One region of the Bradyrhizobium sp. CCBAU 21365 genome, then DNA from elsewhere that is predicted to be linked to it. Evidence: predicted binding sites of a transcription regulator. Region 1 holds the regulator's gene; each other region holds the start of a gene.
What was found. The regulator PhoB, encoded in region 1, activates phosphate uptake and scavenging genes when phosphate is short. The targets are predictions, from matches to a motif close to TGTCATNNANCTGTCAT.
Positions count from the first base shown of each region.

Region 2: a site for PhoB is predicted at 2,353-2,369, ahead of XI02_RS26570 (OprO/OprP family phosphate-selective porin). Genes of this name have one in related genera too.
Region 3: a site for PhoB is predicted at 2,550-2,566, ahead of XI02_RS02075 (DUF2794 domain-containing protein). Genes of this name have one in related genera too.

Region 1 is NZ_CP030036.1:1,182,000-1,186,885, forward strand. It holds gene pstC (phosphate ABC transporter permease subunit PstC) at 1-391, shown strand, start outside; gene pstA (phosphate ABC transporter permease PstA) at 396-1,241, shown strand; gene pstB (phosphate ABC transporter ATP-binding protein PstB) at 1,238-2,056, shown strand; gene phoU (phosphate signaling complex protein PhoU) at 2,159-2,875, shown strand; gene phoB (phosphate regulon transcriptional regulator PhoB) at 3,021-3,731, shown strand; gene XI02_RS05515 (GcrA family cell cycle regulator) at 3,969-4,481, opposite strand.
Region 2 is NZ_CP030036.1:5,665,004-5,669,889, forward strand. It holds gene XI02_RS26560 (replication-associated recombination protein A) at 1-707, opposite strand, end outside; gene XI02_RS26565 (DegQ family serine endoprotease) at 727-2,085, opposite strand; gene XI02_RS26570 (OprO/OprP family phosphate-selective porin) at 2,427-4,025, shown strand; gene XI02_RS26575 (helix-turn-helix domain-containing protein) at 4,181-4,561, opposite strand; gene XI02_RS26580 (zinc-binding alcohol dehydrogenase family protein) at 4,681-4,886, shown strand, end outside.
Region 3 is NZ_CP030036.1:434,811-439,696, forward strand. It holds gene acnA (aconitate hydratase AcnA) at 1-1,158, shown strand, start outside; gene XI02_RS02070 (thioredoxin family protein) at 1,320-2,081, shown strand; gene XI02_RS02075 (DUF2794 domain-containing protein) at 2,623-2,994, shown strand; gene XI02_RS02080 (Bax inhibitor-1/YccA family protein) at 3,226-4,017, opposite strand; gene XI02_RS02085 (ABC transporter permease) at 4,252-4,886, opposite strand, start outside.

The DNA.
Region 1 (4,886 bases):
GATCTCGGTCGACGTGTTCAAGACCGTGCCGCCGGTGCTGAAGGAGGCCGCCTACGGCATGGGCTGCACCACCTGGGAAGTCGTTCGCAGCGTCGTGATCCCCTACACCCGCGTCGGGGTGATCGGCGGCATCATGCTGGCGCTCGGCCGCGCCCTCGGCGAGACCATGGCGGTGACCTTCATCATCGGCAATTCGTTCCGGATCTCGTCGTCGATCTTCGCGCCGGGCACCACGATCTCGGCGGCGATCGCTAGCGAATTCGCCGAGAGCGACGGCCTGCACCAGTCCGGCCTGATCCTGCTCGGCCTGCTGTTGTTCGTGCTGACCTTCTTCGTGCTCGCCGGCGCGCGGCTGATGCTGATGCGGCTTGAAAAGAAGGCGGGGAAGTAACGCCATGAACCCGATCTACAAATCCCGCCGCCGCAACGACATCGTCATCCGCGCGCTCTGTGTCGGCGCGGCGCTGTTCGGCGTCACCTGGCTGGCGCTGATTCTGATCACGCTGCTTTATAACGGCCTTACAGGCCTCAGCGTGCAGCTGTTCACCCAGAACACGCCGCCGCCCGGCTCGACCGAAGGCGGCCTGCTCAACGCCATCGTCGGCTCGCTCATCATGACGGTGATCGGCGTCGGCATCGGCGCGCCGCTCGGCCTGTTCGCCGGCACCTACCTCGCCGAATACGGCAAGCACGACAAGCTGACCTCGGTGATCCGCTTCATCAACGACATCCTGCTCAGCGCGCCCTCGATCATCATCGGCCTGTTCATCTATGGCGCGGTGGTGGTGCCGATGCGCGGCTTCTCGGCGATCGCAGGCAGCCTCGCGCTCGCGGTGATCGTGATCCCGGTCGTGCTGCGCACCACCGAGGACATGCTGCTCCTGGTGCCCAATCCGCTGCGCGAGGCCGCCTCCGCGCTCGGCCTGCCGCGTTCGCTGGTGATCAAGCGGATCGCCTATCGTGCGGCGCGATCGGGTCTGATCACCGGCGTGCTGCTGGCGACCGCCCGCGTCGCCGGCGAGACCGCGCCGCTGCTGTTCACCGCGCTGTCGAACCAGTTCTTCAGCCTGGATCTGACCAAGACGATGGCCAACCTGCCGGTGACCATCAACAACTTCGTGCAGAGCCCCTACGCCTACTGGAAAGAGCTGGCGTGGAGCGGTGCGCTGCTCATCACATTCACCGTGCTCGCGTTGAATATCGGCGCGCGTATCCTTGGTGCCGAAAGGGCCGCAAAATGACCGAGCTTTCCGTCTCCACGACTGCCGCGGGCCACGTTCCCCAGGTTCCGCTGCCGGAAGCGCCGCCGAAAGTCACGGTGCGCAACCTCAACTTCTATTACGGCGAGCACCACGCGCTGAAGAACATCAACCTGACGCTCGGCACCAACCGCGTCACGGCGTTCATCGGCCCGTCCGGCTGCGGCAAGTCGACCCTGCTGCGCATCTTCAACCGGATGTACGACCTCTATCCGGGCCAGCGCGCGGTCGGCCAGCTGATGCTGGACCAGACCAACATTCTCGACCCCAAGCTCGACCTCAACTTGCTGCGCGCGCGGGTCGGTATGGTGTTCCAGAAGCCGACGCCGTTCCCGATGACGATCTACGAGAACATCGCCTTCGGCATCCGCCTCTACGAGAAGATCTCGAAGTCCGAGATGGACGACCGGGTCGAGAAGGCGCTGCGCGGCGGCGCGCTGTGGAACGAGGTCAAGGACAAGCTGAACGCCTCCGGCCTGTCGCTCTCCGGCGGCCAGCAGCAGCGCCTGTGCATCGCGCGCACCGTGGCGGTGCGCCCCGAGGTGATCCTGTTCGACGAGCCGTGCTCGGCGCTCGACCCGATCTCGACCGCCAAGGTCGAGGAGCTGATCCAGGAGCTCTCCGAGGACTACACGATCGCGATCGTCACCCACAACATGCAGCAGGCGGCGCGCGTCTCCGACAAGACCGCCTTCATGTATCTCGGTGAGCTGATCGAGTTCGACGACACCAACAAGATCTTCACCTCACCGAGCGATCGGCGCACCCAGGACTACATCACCGGCCGGTTCGGCTAGAGCATGATCCGGAAAAGTGGGAACCGGTTTTCCGATCGGATCATGCTAAAATTCAGGACACGAAACCATGATCCCCGGGATCATGGTTGAGGGAGACAAGCGATGGCTTCTGAACATACCGCCAAGGCATTCGACAGCGATCTGCAGGAGTTGACGCGCCTGGTCGCCGAGATGGGCGGCCTGGTCGAGCGGATGATTACCGAGTCGGTCGACGCACTGATCCGTCGCGACGTCGCGCTCGGCAAGCGCGTGGTCGCCGCCGACATCGAGATCGACAATCTGCAGCGCAACATCGAAGAGCGCGCGGTGCTGACGATCGCGCGCCGCCAGCCGATGGCGATCGACCTGCGCGAGATCGTCAGCGCGATGCGTGTCGCGACCGACCTCGAGCGGATCGGCGACCTCGCCAAGAACATGGGCAAGCGCGTCGCGGCGCTGGAGAGCGATTTCCAGCCGCTGAAGCTGATCCGCGGCCTCGAGCACATGACCGACCTCGTGCTGTCGCAGGTCAAGTCGGTGCTCGACGCCTACGCCGCGCACGACCTGCCGGCGGCGATGAACGTCTGGAAGGGCGACGAGGAGGTCGATGCGATCTGCACCTCGCTGTTCCGCGAACTGCTCACCTACATGATGGAAGATCCGCGCAACATCTCGTTCTGCATCCATCTGATGTTCTGCGCCAAGAACATCGAGCGGATCGGCGATCACGCCACCAATATCGCCGAGACCGTGTTCTACATGATCGAGGGCCAGCAGATCACCGACAAGCGCCCGAAGGGGGACATGACCACTTTTGCCACCACGGTGCCGGGCAACTGAGGCATGATCGGCAAGTGCGGGACCGGCAAGAGCGAAACTGGATGATCCTCGCGACAAATCGTTTCCGCGGGGACTATGCTCAAGGAAGTAAGCGTTTCGGTTTGCGTCTGGGCAACGGATCACCACAGAGAAAGAACTTAAACCGATGAGCGCACGCATTCTGGTAGTCGAAGACGAGGAAGCGCTGACGACGCTGTTGCGCTACAACCTCGATGCGGAAGGCTACGATGTCGAGACGGTGGGGCGCGGCGACGATGCCGACACGAGGCTGAAGGAGCGCGTTCCCGACCTCGTGGTCCTCGACTGGATGCTGCCGGGCCTGTCCGGCATCGAGCTGTGCCGTCGCCTGCGGGCGCGGCCCGAGACCAAGCAGCTTCCGATCATCATGCTGACCGCGCGCGGCGAAGAAAGCGAGCGCGTGCGCGGACTTGCCACCGGCGCCGACGATTACATCGTCAAGCCGTTCTCGGTGCCGGAACTGCTGGCGCGGGTGAAGGGCCTGTTGCGCCGCGCGAGCCCGGAGCGGCTTGCGACCGTGCTGACCTATGGCGACATCGAGCTCGACCGCGAGAAGCGCCGCGTGGCGCGCTCCGGCCGCCCGATCGATCTCGGGCCGACCGAGTATCGCCTGCTCGAATTCTTCCTCGAGCATCCCGGCCGCGTGTTCAGCCGCGAGCAGCTGCTCGACAGCGTCTGGGGCCGCGACATCTACATCGATGAGCGCACCGTCGACGTGCATATCGGCCGCCTGCGCAAGCTGCTCAATCCGGGCCGCGAGCAGGATCCGATCCGCACCGTGCGCGGCGCCGGCTACGCGCTCGACGACCGCTTTGCCAAGGCCGAGCCGCAGCCGTAACGGGCGCGTGGCCATCGCAAGCCGCATCACCGGCGTCGTCCCGGCGAAAGCCGGGACCCATACGCCGCGGCCGGCGTAATCGGCACGTGGCCAGACGGCTTTCTAACAACACGCATTAGTGGTTATGGGTCCCGGCTTTCGCCGGGACGACGCCGGTGATGTAATGGGCTACGGACAAAAAAAATCCCCGCTTTCGCGGGGATTTGTTTTTGAGTTCTTCCGTCTTTTCCCGAGTGCTCACTTGATCTGCGGTTTCGCCGACGGCCGGCGGCGATCGGCGGCGGGCTGGTAGGCGACGCGCGAGTGATGCGCGCAATAGGGCAGGCCGGCGAGCGCCTTGCCGCCGCAGAAGAAGAATTCCGGGCTCGAGGGATCGCCGACCGGCCAGTGACAGGTGGCCTCGTTGAGCTCGAGCAGCGACAGCCGCTGGCTCATCGGCACCACATTGTCGTAGGAGATCGGATCGGGCTCCATCTCGACCTCGAAGGCGTGCGCCAGCGCGGTGTTGCCGCGCGACACCGGCCGCGCTACCCGCATCATGTGCTGGGCGGGGCGGGCCTTGCGCTGCCGCGGCGCGGCCGTGGAGGGTGCCTTGGCGCGGCCGGAGAGGCCGAGCCGATGCACTTTGCCGATCACGGCGTTTCGCGTCACATTGCCAAGTTCCGCCGCGATCTGGCTGGCCGACAGGCCAGACTCCCAGAGCTTCTTCAGCTGCTCGACGCGATCGTCGGACCAGGTCAATACAGTCATCGCATTCTTCCCTTCGCGTAGCGCCGGCCAATCATTGGAGCGGCGCTGCGAGCCAATCTGGACAAATATCCCTGCGGCCAGAATCCCTTAGCCCTCGCCGGGCACGGTGTTGCGCCCGAACGTTTACGCGAGACACGAAGGCTACTTAGAGGGTCCAGTACCGCCGCACGAGATGTCGTACCCGACAGGCCAAACGCTACAATATGGCGTGACTCTGGCGCAAGAGTCCGCGGCCGTGCGTCCACATGTTCCCACACAGTTAAGCATCGCGATGAGGCTTTTCCACCGCACCGGAATGCTCCGGATTGCGCTCGTTTCGCATTGCAGGAAGGCCACTTCGTGGCGATTGACACTTACCGACCGCAGCATAGAATGCCCGCCACGTGCCGCCCGCAAAGGCGGCCG
Region 2 (4,886 bases), 4.5 Mb from region 1:
TCGGCGTTGAACACCTCGCCCTTGCGGGCGGCGCGCCAGACCTCTTCGGCCAATGTCAGCGAGGCGCGGCCGTCGCCATCGGCCATCCGCACCAGCACGGCGCGGGCTTCCGCATCGAGCGGCAGCTGCTTGCCCTCGATCTTCTCGGCATTGGCAAACAGCTTCTCGATCGCCGCCGTATCGAGCGAGTGAAACACCAGCACGCGGGCGCGCGACAAAAGCGCCGCGTTGAGCTCGAACGATGGATTCTCCGTGGTGGCGCCGACCAGCACCACCGTGCCGTCCTCCATCACGGGCAGGAAGGAATCCTGCTGCGCGCGGTTGAAACGATGCACCTCGTCGACGAACAGCAGCGTGCCCTTGCCGGTCTCGCGGCGGGCACGCGCGGCATCGAACGCCTTCTTGAGATCGGCGACGCCGGAGAACACCGCGGAGATCTGCTCGAAATGCAGCTCGGTGGCGTCGGCCAGAAGCCGCGCCACGGTGGTCTTGCCGGTGCCCGGCGGTCCCCAGAACACCAGCGAGCCCAGCGTGCGCGTCTCCAGCATCCGCGTCAGCGCGCCGTCGGGGCCGAGGATGTGATCCTGGCCGACGACATCGGCCAGCGTGCGCGGACGCAGCCGGTCCGGCAGCGGGTGCGGCGCGTCCTGCTCCATCCCCGCCGCTGCGAACAGGTTGCCGGCCTCGCGCGGTTGCTTCGGGCTCACTTGCGGTTCACCTTGGGGCTCATCCGCCGAGCGTCACGTTGATCTGCTGGCCGCCGCGCACCAGCGTGATGCGCCAGATCCGCGACCCCGTCTTCGAAGCCTTCTCGAGGTCGCCGGTCCGCGCGATCTTCTCGTTGTTGACCGCGATGATGATGTCGCCCTTCTGGAAGCCGACATTGGCGGCGGTGCCGTCATCGGCGAGCTCGGTCACCACGACGCCCTCGGCGCCGGCGTCGAGATGCAGCTCATCGGCCAGCGCCGGCGAGATATTGGCGACCCTGGCGCCTTGGAACGGCGAGCGCGCGGTCAGCACGATCTCGTCGCGATTGGTATCGGGCGCGGTCTCCAGCGGCACGGTGAGCTTCACCGGCTTGCCGGCGCGCTGCACCTCGATCTCCGCGTTGCCGCCGAGCGGACGGGTCGCGAAGCGGTAGTCGAACGCGTTGGGATCGTCGATCGGCGTGCCGTCGATCCCGACGATCAGGTCGGAGAGCTTGAGCCCGGCCTTCGCCGCAGGACTGTTCGGCGCGACATTGGCGACCAGCGCGCCGCTCGGCAGCTTCAGCCCCAGCGTCTCCGCGATCTCCGGCGTCACCGCCTGCAGCCGCGCGCCGAGCCACGGCCGCTTCACATTCTTGCCGCCGCTCTTGGCGGAGGCCACCACCACGCGCACCATGTTGGCGGGGATCGCGAAGCCGATGCCCTGCGAGCCGCCGGAGCGCGAGAAGATCGCGGTGTTGATGCCGGCGAGCCGGCCGCTCATGTCGACCAGCGCGCCGCCCGAATTGCCGGGATTGATCGCCGCGTCGGTCTGAATGAAGAATTGATAATCCGTGATCCCGACTTGAGTGCGCGCCAGGGCCGAGATGATGCCGTGCGTCACGGTCTGGCCGACGCCGAACGGATTGCCGATCGCCAGCACGACGTCGCCGACCAGCAATTGGTCGGAATTGGCGAAGTCGAGCGTCGCGAATTTTTCCTTGTTGGTGTTCTTCAGCCGCAGCACCGCAAGGTCGGTACGGCTGTCCTTCAGCACGATCTCCGCCTCGTATTCGCGCTTGTCGGCGAGCGAGACCTTCACCTGGTCGGCGCCCTCGATCACGTGATTGTTTGTGACCACAAGCCCGGAGCCGTCGACCATCACGCCGGAGCCGAGCGAGCGCTGCATCTGCTCGGGCTGCTGTCCCGGCACGCCGAAGAACCGGCGAAAAATCGGATCGTCCAGGAAGGGATTGCGGTTCTGCACGGTCTTGGCGGCGTAGACATTGACCACCGCCGGCTGCACCCGCTGCACGATCGGCGCATAGGACAATTGCAGCTCGGCCTGCGAGGACGGCACGCGGCGGTCCTGGGCCGCGGCTGCGGAAAGATTCCCCATGAAGGCCAAGGTGCACAGAGCGGATACGGCAGCAAAACGGACAGGTCGGAGCATTCTCACCTCTCGTGGAAACGCCGGAATATAGGCGTGTTCGCCGGGCAATTGAAGGGCGCCCGGCTGGATAACTGGCCCCCCGCCGGACCGGTGCACAACCCGCGGCAGCCACGTTGAAGCGCGCCGCCAAGCTTCTATGATGGCTGTCATCTCACTGCGCCGCTCCGCTTGTTGCCTGCGGACCACAAGCGGAACTGCGATGCCCGGAAGCACTGTCGTGCATCAGTCACGATACGCTCCTAGGACCGTTCAGTGAGTGGGGACTTCAAACACAACAGGGGTGCACAATGGGTGCGACAAAAGTTGGTGCCATCGCCATCGGCCTGGCCGGGGCGCTCGCCGCCTCGCCGGCCTATTCACAATCGGCCGGAGGCGGCAGCGATGCGGAGATCGCGCTGCTGAAGCAGCAGCTGAAGATGCTCGAGCAGAAGCTCGACAGACTGCAGAAGCAGACCAACGCCAATACCGCAACCGCGGCCAGCGCAAACGCCAATGCGAAGGCGGCGGACGCCAAGGCAGCGCGGGTGGCGAGCGCCAACGCCGCGATCCCGGTGAAGGGCCCGGTCGCGCCATCCGGCGTCGTGGTGACGATGCCGAACAACCGGCCGACCATCTGCACCGCGGACGAACAGAACTGCGTTGCGATCACGAGCCGCGTGCACTGGGATGTCGGCGGCTACGACTATCGTCCGAACACCGCAGGCACCTCGCCGCAGAAGCTCGACAGCGGCGAGAACGTCCGCCGCGCGCGCATCGGCATCGTCGGCAAATTCTTCGGCGACTGGAATTACTCGCTGATCTACGACTTCGGCGGCTCGTCCGACGGTTTCGGCGGCGCGGCGCCGGGATCGCTGCCCGGCGGCGGCACCTCCGGCATCGAGAACGCGTATCTGAGCTACACCGGCTTCAAGCCGTTCGGCGGCAAGATGGCGATCGAAGGCGGCATCATGGACGTGCCGTGGACGCTCGACGAAGCGACCAGCTCCAACGACATCCTGTTCATGGAGCGCGCCTCGGTCGGCATCATCGCACAGAATATCGCCGCCGGCGACTTCCGTTCGGCGGCCGGCACCCGCTGGTGGAACGACCAGTTCTGGATCGGCGGCTATGTCACCGGACCGACGTCGGGCGCCATCCACTCCGCGTCCTCGACCTCGCCGGCCGGCACGTCCGAGCAGTATGGCGGCGTCATCCGTGTCGCCGGCAATCCGATCAGCGGCAAGAACTATTCGGTGCATATCGGCGCCGATGCGGAATGGCTGGTGCAGCCGCCGCGCAACCAGCTGACGCAGGCGCAGACGCTCACGCTCAGCGACCGGCCCGAGCTGCGCATCGATCCGACGACGCTGATCTCGACCGGTGCGATCGCCAATGTCTCCGGCGCGCAGGTGTACGGCGTCGAGGCGGCCGCGACCTATGGTCCGTTCATCGCGCAGGGCGAATATTACTGGTTCAATGTCGATCGCTCCGCGAACACCGGATTGCCGCCGTTCGGCGCGCCGAGCCTGAAGTTCGACGGCGGCTACGCGCAGGTCGGCTACGTGCTGACCGGCGAGAACCATGCCTACAATCCGGCGACGGCCTCCTATAGCGGGATCAAGCCGCATGATCCGTTCTCGCTCGCCGGCGGCGGCTGGGGCGCCTGGGAAATCGCCGGCCGCGTCAGCACGATGGACCTCAACGATCAGATCGCGCAGGCGGTCGGCATCGCGGGTGGACGGCAGACCGTCTACACCGCCGCGCTGAACTGGTACGTCAACAACAACGTCCGCTTCATGCTGAACTATCTGCACGGCGATATCGCCAAGCAGGCCTCGGCGACCTCGACCGCGGACGTCGGCTCGAAGTTCGACGCGGTCGCGCTGCGCACGCAGGTTGCGTTCTGAGGCGACGTACCTCTCCCCAACGGGGAGAGGTCGAATTGCGAAGCAATTCGGGTGAGGGGCGCCGCTTCCTCGGTGGAGCGTAATCCCTCACCCGGATCGCATCTTGCGATGCGATCCGACCTCTCCCTCCGGGAGAGGTGAAGCGCGAACGCCCATCAGGCCGCGCGCTTCGACTTCTTCACAATGACCTCCGGCGCCGGCGCGCAGGACAGCCGCTCCTGATGGCCCTCGCCCCAGGCTTTCAGAATATCGATCACCGGGCGCAGGCTCTCGCCGAGTTCGGAAAGCGTGTATTCGACCCGCGGCGGCACCTCGGCATAGACCTTGCGGATCACGAGGCCATCGTCCTCGAGCGCGCGCAGCTGCTTGGTCAGCATGCGCTGGGTGATGCCGGGCATCCGCTTCCGCAGCTCGCCGAAGCGCTGGGTGCCGGCCTGCAAATGATACAGGATCACGCCTTTCCATTTGCCGTCGATCAGGTCGAGCGCCGCCTCGACCGCGCAGCCCGGCCGGCGCGCGAAATTCTTCCGTTTCATGCAATATTTTCCCAATAGTATACAAACAGGGACTAGTTCCCTGTTTTTACAGTACTTGCCAAATGGACGCCAGCGCGACAGGTAAGACGGCAAGCAATCGCCCACCACGGAGACCAGGCATGAAGGCCGTCGGATACCAAAAATCGCTGCCGATCGAGGCGGTGGATTCGCTCGTCGATTTCGAGATCGCCAAGCCCGAGCCGAAGGGGCGCGACATCCGCGTCGCGGTGAAGGCCATCTCGGCCAATCCGGTCGACTACAAGGTGCGCAAGCGCGCGGCGCCGACCGACGGCGGCTACAAGATCCTCGGCTTCGACGCGGCCGG
Region 3 (4,886 bases), 750 kb from region 1:
GATATCTCGAAGTCGATCAATGAAAACGGCATCGTCGCCGCCGCCGTGCTGTCGGGCAACCGCAACTTCGAAGGCCGCGTCTCGCCCGACGTGCAGGCGAACTACCTCGCTTCGCCGCCGCTCGTCGTCGCGCATGCGCTCGCCGGCACCGTGACCAAGGATCTCGCAGTCGAGCCGCTCGGCATCGGCAAGGACGGCAAGCCGGTGTTCCTCAAGGACATCTGGCCGACCGCCAAGGAGATCAACGCCTTCATGAAGAAGTACGTCACCGCGACGATCTTCAAGAAGAAGTACGCCGACGTGTTCAAGGGCGATACCAACTGGCGCAAGATCAAGACCACGGAAAGCGAGACCTATCGCTGGAACATGAGCTCGACCTATGTGCAGAACCCGCCCTACTTCGAGGGCATGAAGAAGCAGCCCGACCCGGTCACCGACGTGGTCGATGCACGGATCCTCGCGATGTTCGGCGACAAGATCACCACCGACCACATCTCGCCGGCCGGTTCGATCAAGCTGACCTCGCCCGCCGGCAAGTTCCTCAGCGAGCACCAGGTGCGCCCCGCCGACTTCAACCAGTACGGCACGCGGCGTGGCAACCATGAAGTGATGATGCGCGGCACCTTCGCCAACATCCGCATCAAGAACTTCATGCTGAAGGGTGCCGACGGCAATATTCCGGAAGGCGGTTTGACCAAGCACTGGCCCGACGGCGAGCAGATGTCGATCTACGACGCCGCGATGAAGTACCAGGCGGAAGGCGTGCCGTTGGTGGTGTTCGCCGGCGCCGAATACGGCAACGGCTCGTCGCGCGACTGGGCCGCGAAGGGCACGCGCCTGCTCGGCGTCCGGGCGGTGATCTGCCAGAGCTTCGAGCGCATCCATCGCTCCAACCTGGTCGGCATGGGTGTGCTTCCGCTCACCTTCCAGGACGGCACGTCGTGGTCCTCGCTCGGCCTCAAGGGCGACGAAAAGGTCACGATCCGCGGGCTGCAAGGCGATTTGAAGCCGCGCCAGACGCTGACGGCCGAAATCGTCTCCGCCGACGGCGGCAAGAAGGATGTCCCGCTGCTCTGCCGCATCGATACGCTGGACGAGCTCGATTACTATCGCAACGGCGGCATCCTGCATTATGTGCTGCGCAAACTCGCGGCCTAACGCGGATTTGTGATCGGTGCCTCACCGCTTAGTGAGTAGCGACTAAAAAGAAGGCGGCCTATGAAAAGGCCGCTTTCTCGCGTTTTGGGGCACGCAAGTTCAGGGACAGACTTCATGCTCCGTACAATTACGGATGGAAATCATCACGACTGGTTCGCAGTATGACAGCGATGATGGCCTATAACTGTATCTCGCGATGGTCGAGCGCCCTTGGTATCTGCGCAATCGTCGCGATCATCCGCCCCGCCCACGCCGATCCGCGTGCCGTCGTCGAACTCTTCACCTCGCAGGGATGCTCGTCCTGTCCGCCCGCGGACAAGATCATCGGTGACCTCGCGAAGGACCCCAACGTCATCGCGCTGAGCATGCCGATCGACTATTGGGATTATCTCGGCTGGAAGGACACGCTGGCCGATTCCCGTTTCAGCGCGCGCCAGAAGGCCTATTCACATGTGCGCGGCGATCGCGACGTCTACACGCCGCAGGCCGTGATCAACGGCTCCGCGCATGTGATCGGCAGCGATCGCGCCAGTATCGAGGACGCCATCAAGAGCACCGAAAGGAGCGGCAGCGTGATGTCGGTGCCGGTGACGATGACGCTGACCGGCAAGCAGATCAACGTGTCGGTCGCCGCATCGAAGTCACCCGCAGTGTCGCGCGGCGAGGTCTGGATCTGCTCGATCTCGAAGTCGGTGCCGATCTCGATCGCGCGCGGCGAGAACCGCGGCCGCGAGATCACCTACCACAACGTGGTGCGCAATCTCCTCAAGGTCGGTGACTGGAACGGTTCGTCCGGGAGCTGGACCGTGCCGCTGGAGAACATCACGCGTGACGGCGTCGATGCTGCGGCGGTGTACGTCCAGGACGGCAACCGCGAGAAGCCGGGCCCGATGCTCGGCGCTGCCTTCACCTCGCTTCACTAGCGCCTCGCTGCGGTCAAGCGCGGTGCGCCGGCTTCCGCCCGTCGCGTCGTTGGACCGCACGCATGTTGTCGTGCAGCCGCGCATGGCGACGAACGTGCATCCAGTGATTTGCCGAAAGGAAGGCGCCGGGGCTTTGCGCGCGTCTCGCTTGCACAGGTCCCAAAAACAAAAAGGACCAACTTTCGTTGGCCCAGTGTTGGGATTTGACTCCCCTGCGAACAGGCCCGATCCCGACGGCCCCGGGGGGCTGGGGGCTGAGGAATCCGGAACCGAAAGGACCGGGCCAACGCAGGATTTCCTTTTCGCAGGGCAGCGGGGCGGGCGATGGGCGGAAGTGGGGCAGCAATATGATTCCGCTAACGTTCCCGTGACTCTGCGGTTTTCCGGACAATCCGCCGCGCGCGGCGGTGGTTAAGGCCCGGTTGCATTGCGATTGGCCCCTTGCGGGCCCCCTCGCTTAGCGCGATCATGTCACTCTCGTGACGAGCCCGAAGAGGGGCCTTCGGAACCCGATCGTCACCGAGGTGACAGGAGGCGCTCGATGAGTTTGATTTCGGAGGACACTGATCCGAGCGGGAGTCGTGCCGCGGCGCGCACCGCCGCCGCGACTCCTCAGCCCAACCGCGTGACTTTCGATCGACTTGAGCTCAACCGCATTCTCAATCTCTACGGCCGCATGGTCGCCGACGGCGAGTGGCGCGACTATGCGATCGACTTCCTGAAGGACCGTGCCGTGTTCTCGGTGTTCCGGCGCGCGTCGGAAGTGCCGATCTACCGGATCGAGAAGGACCCCCGGCTTGCGCGCAAGCAGGGCATGTACAGCGTGATTTCCGCGACCGGCCTGATCCTGCGCCGCGGCCATGAACTCGAACGCGTGCTGCTTGTGATCGACCGCAAGCTGTCGCTGGTGTAGGGATTTCTCGTAGCCCGGATGAGCGAAGCGACATCCGGGAGGGTCTCACCACCCGGGTACAACTTCCCCGGATATCGCTTCGCTCATCCGGGCTACAAATGCCGAAGCCATGGATGAACTTGCCCCGGATTTCGCTGCGCTTCATCCGGGCTACGCCACATCTCGCCTCGCCCAAAAGAAAAGCCCCGGCGGGATGGCCGGGGCTTGGATTTGATGGCTCGCTCGAGGCGCTTAGTCGCGCTGGCCGAGCAGCTGCAGGAGCAGCGTGAACAGGTTGATGAAGTTCAGGTAGAGCGACAGCGCACCCGTAATTGCCGCACGCTCTGCCATCACGCCACCCTGCGAGGCGTAGCCGTAGATGTAGTCGTTCTTCAGCCGCTGGGTGTCCCAGGCGGTGAGGCCCGCGAACACCAGCACGCCGACCACCGACACGATGAACTGCAGCGCCGAGCTCGCCAGGAACAGGTTGACCAGGCTCGCGATGATGATGCCGATCAGACCCATGAACAGGAACGAGCCCATGCCGCTCATGTCACGCTTGGTGGTGTAGCCGTAGAGGCTCAGCGCACCGAACGTCGCCGCGGTGATGAAGAACACGCGCACGATCGAGGTGTGCGTGTACACCAGGAAGATCGACGACAGCGACAGACCCATCAGCGCCGAGAACACCCAGAACAGGAGTTGGGCGGTCGCGGGCTGCAGGCGGTTGATGCCGGCCGAGATGACGAACACCATCGCCAGAGGGGCGAGGATGAACAGCCACTTCAGCGGGCTCACGAACATCGCGTAGCCGAACTGCGTCAGATAGGCGTTGCCGAACTTGGCGACGGCGGCCGACTGGTCGGTCGTCACCGCACCCATGTAGACGCCGAGCGCGGCGAGGCCGGTGATGGCCAGGCCGATGCTCATGTAGTTGTAGATGCGCAGCATGTAGGCGCGCAGACCGGCGTCGACGGCCGCAGCGTCAATGCGCCCGGCGGCCCGGCCGAAAGGAGAAGCGTAGTTGCGGTCTAGGTCCGACATGGTCGAATTCCCGTGGTTGGTCCCGGTGGAGCGCAAGGGATTTGCGGCGCCGGTCGTAAATCTATCTCAGATGGCTCGGTTTGCGGAACATTAATTCCGTGTCATTCAAACCGACTATCCGACCCGATTGGTATGTGGGAAATTAACACATCCGACGCAAGCTTCCACGCGCGGCCGAATGTCGCTCTGCCCTAGCATCATAGGCAAAAACGGCGCTCGCGCCGCTACATTTTGTCACAAATTCCGCAACACTGAGGCCGGCTTCTGGTTTAGCGCGAGCAGCGTCCCGGCGAGCCCCAGTCCGACCGTGACGACCAGCGCGGCGACCACGACCAGCGCGGCGCTGCCGGCCTGCCAGATAAAACTCAGCGTCATCAGCCGCGTCACGATCAGCCAGGCCGCGATCGAGCCGGCGATCACCCCGAACACGGCGGTTGCAAAACCGATCATCAGATACTCCAGCGCGTAGGCGCCGAGCAATCGCACCCGCGTCGCGCCGAGCGTCTTGAGAATCACGGCGTCATAGACGCGGTGGCGGTGTCCGGCCGCGAGCGCGCCGCCGAGCACCAGGATCGCCGAGATCAGCGTCACGGCGCTGGCGCCGCGGATCGCCAGCACCAGATTGCTGACCACGCTGCCGACCGTCTCCAGCGCCTCGCGGACCCGCACGCTGGTCACCATCGGGAACGCGTCGGCGACCTGCTTGATGATGCGCGCATCGTCCGCGGAATCGGCGTGTGGTTCCGTCAGGGTCGCGACATGGCTGTGCGGCGCGCCCTTGAAGGCATTCGGCGAGAAAACCAGCACGAAATTGATGCCGAGGCCCTGCCAGTCGATGTTGCGCAAGTTGGCGATCTTCGCCGGCACGT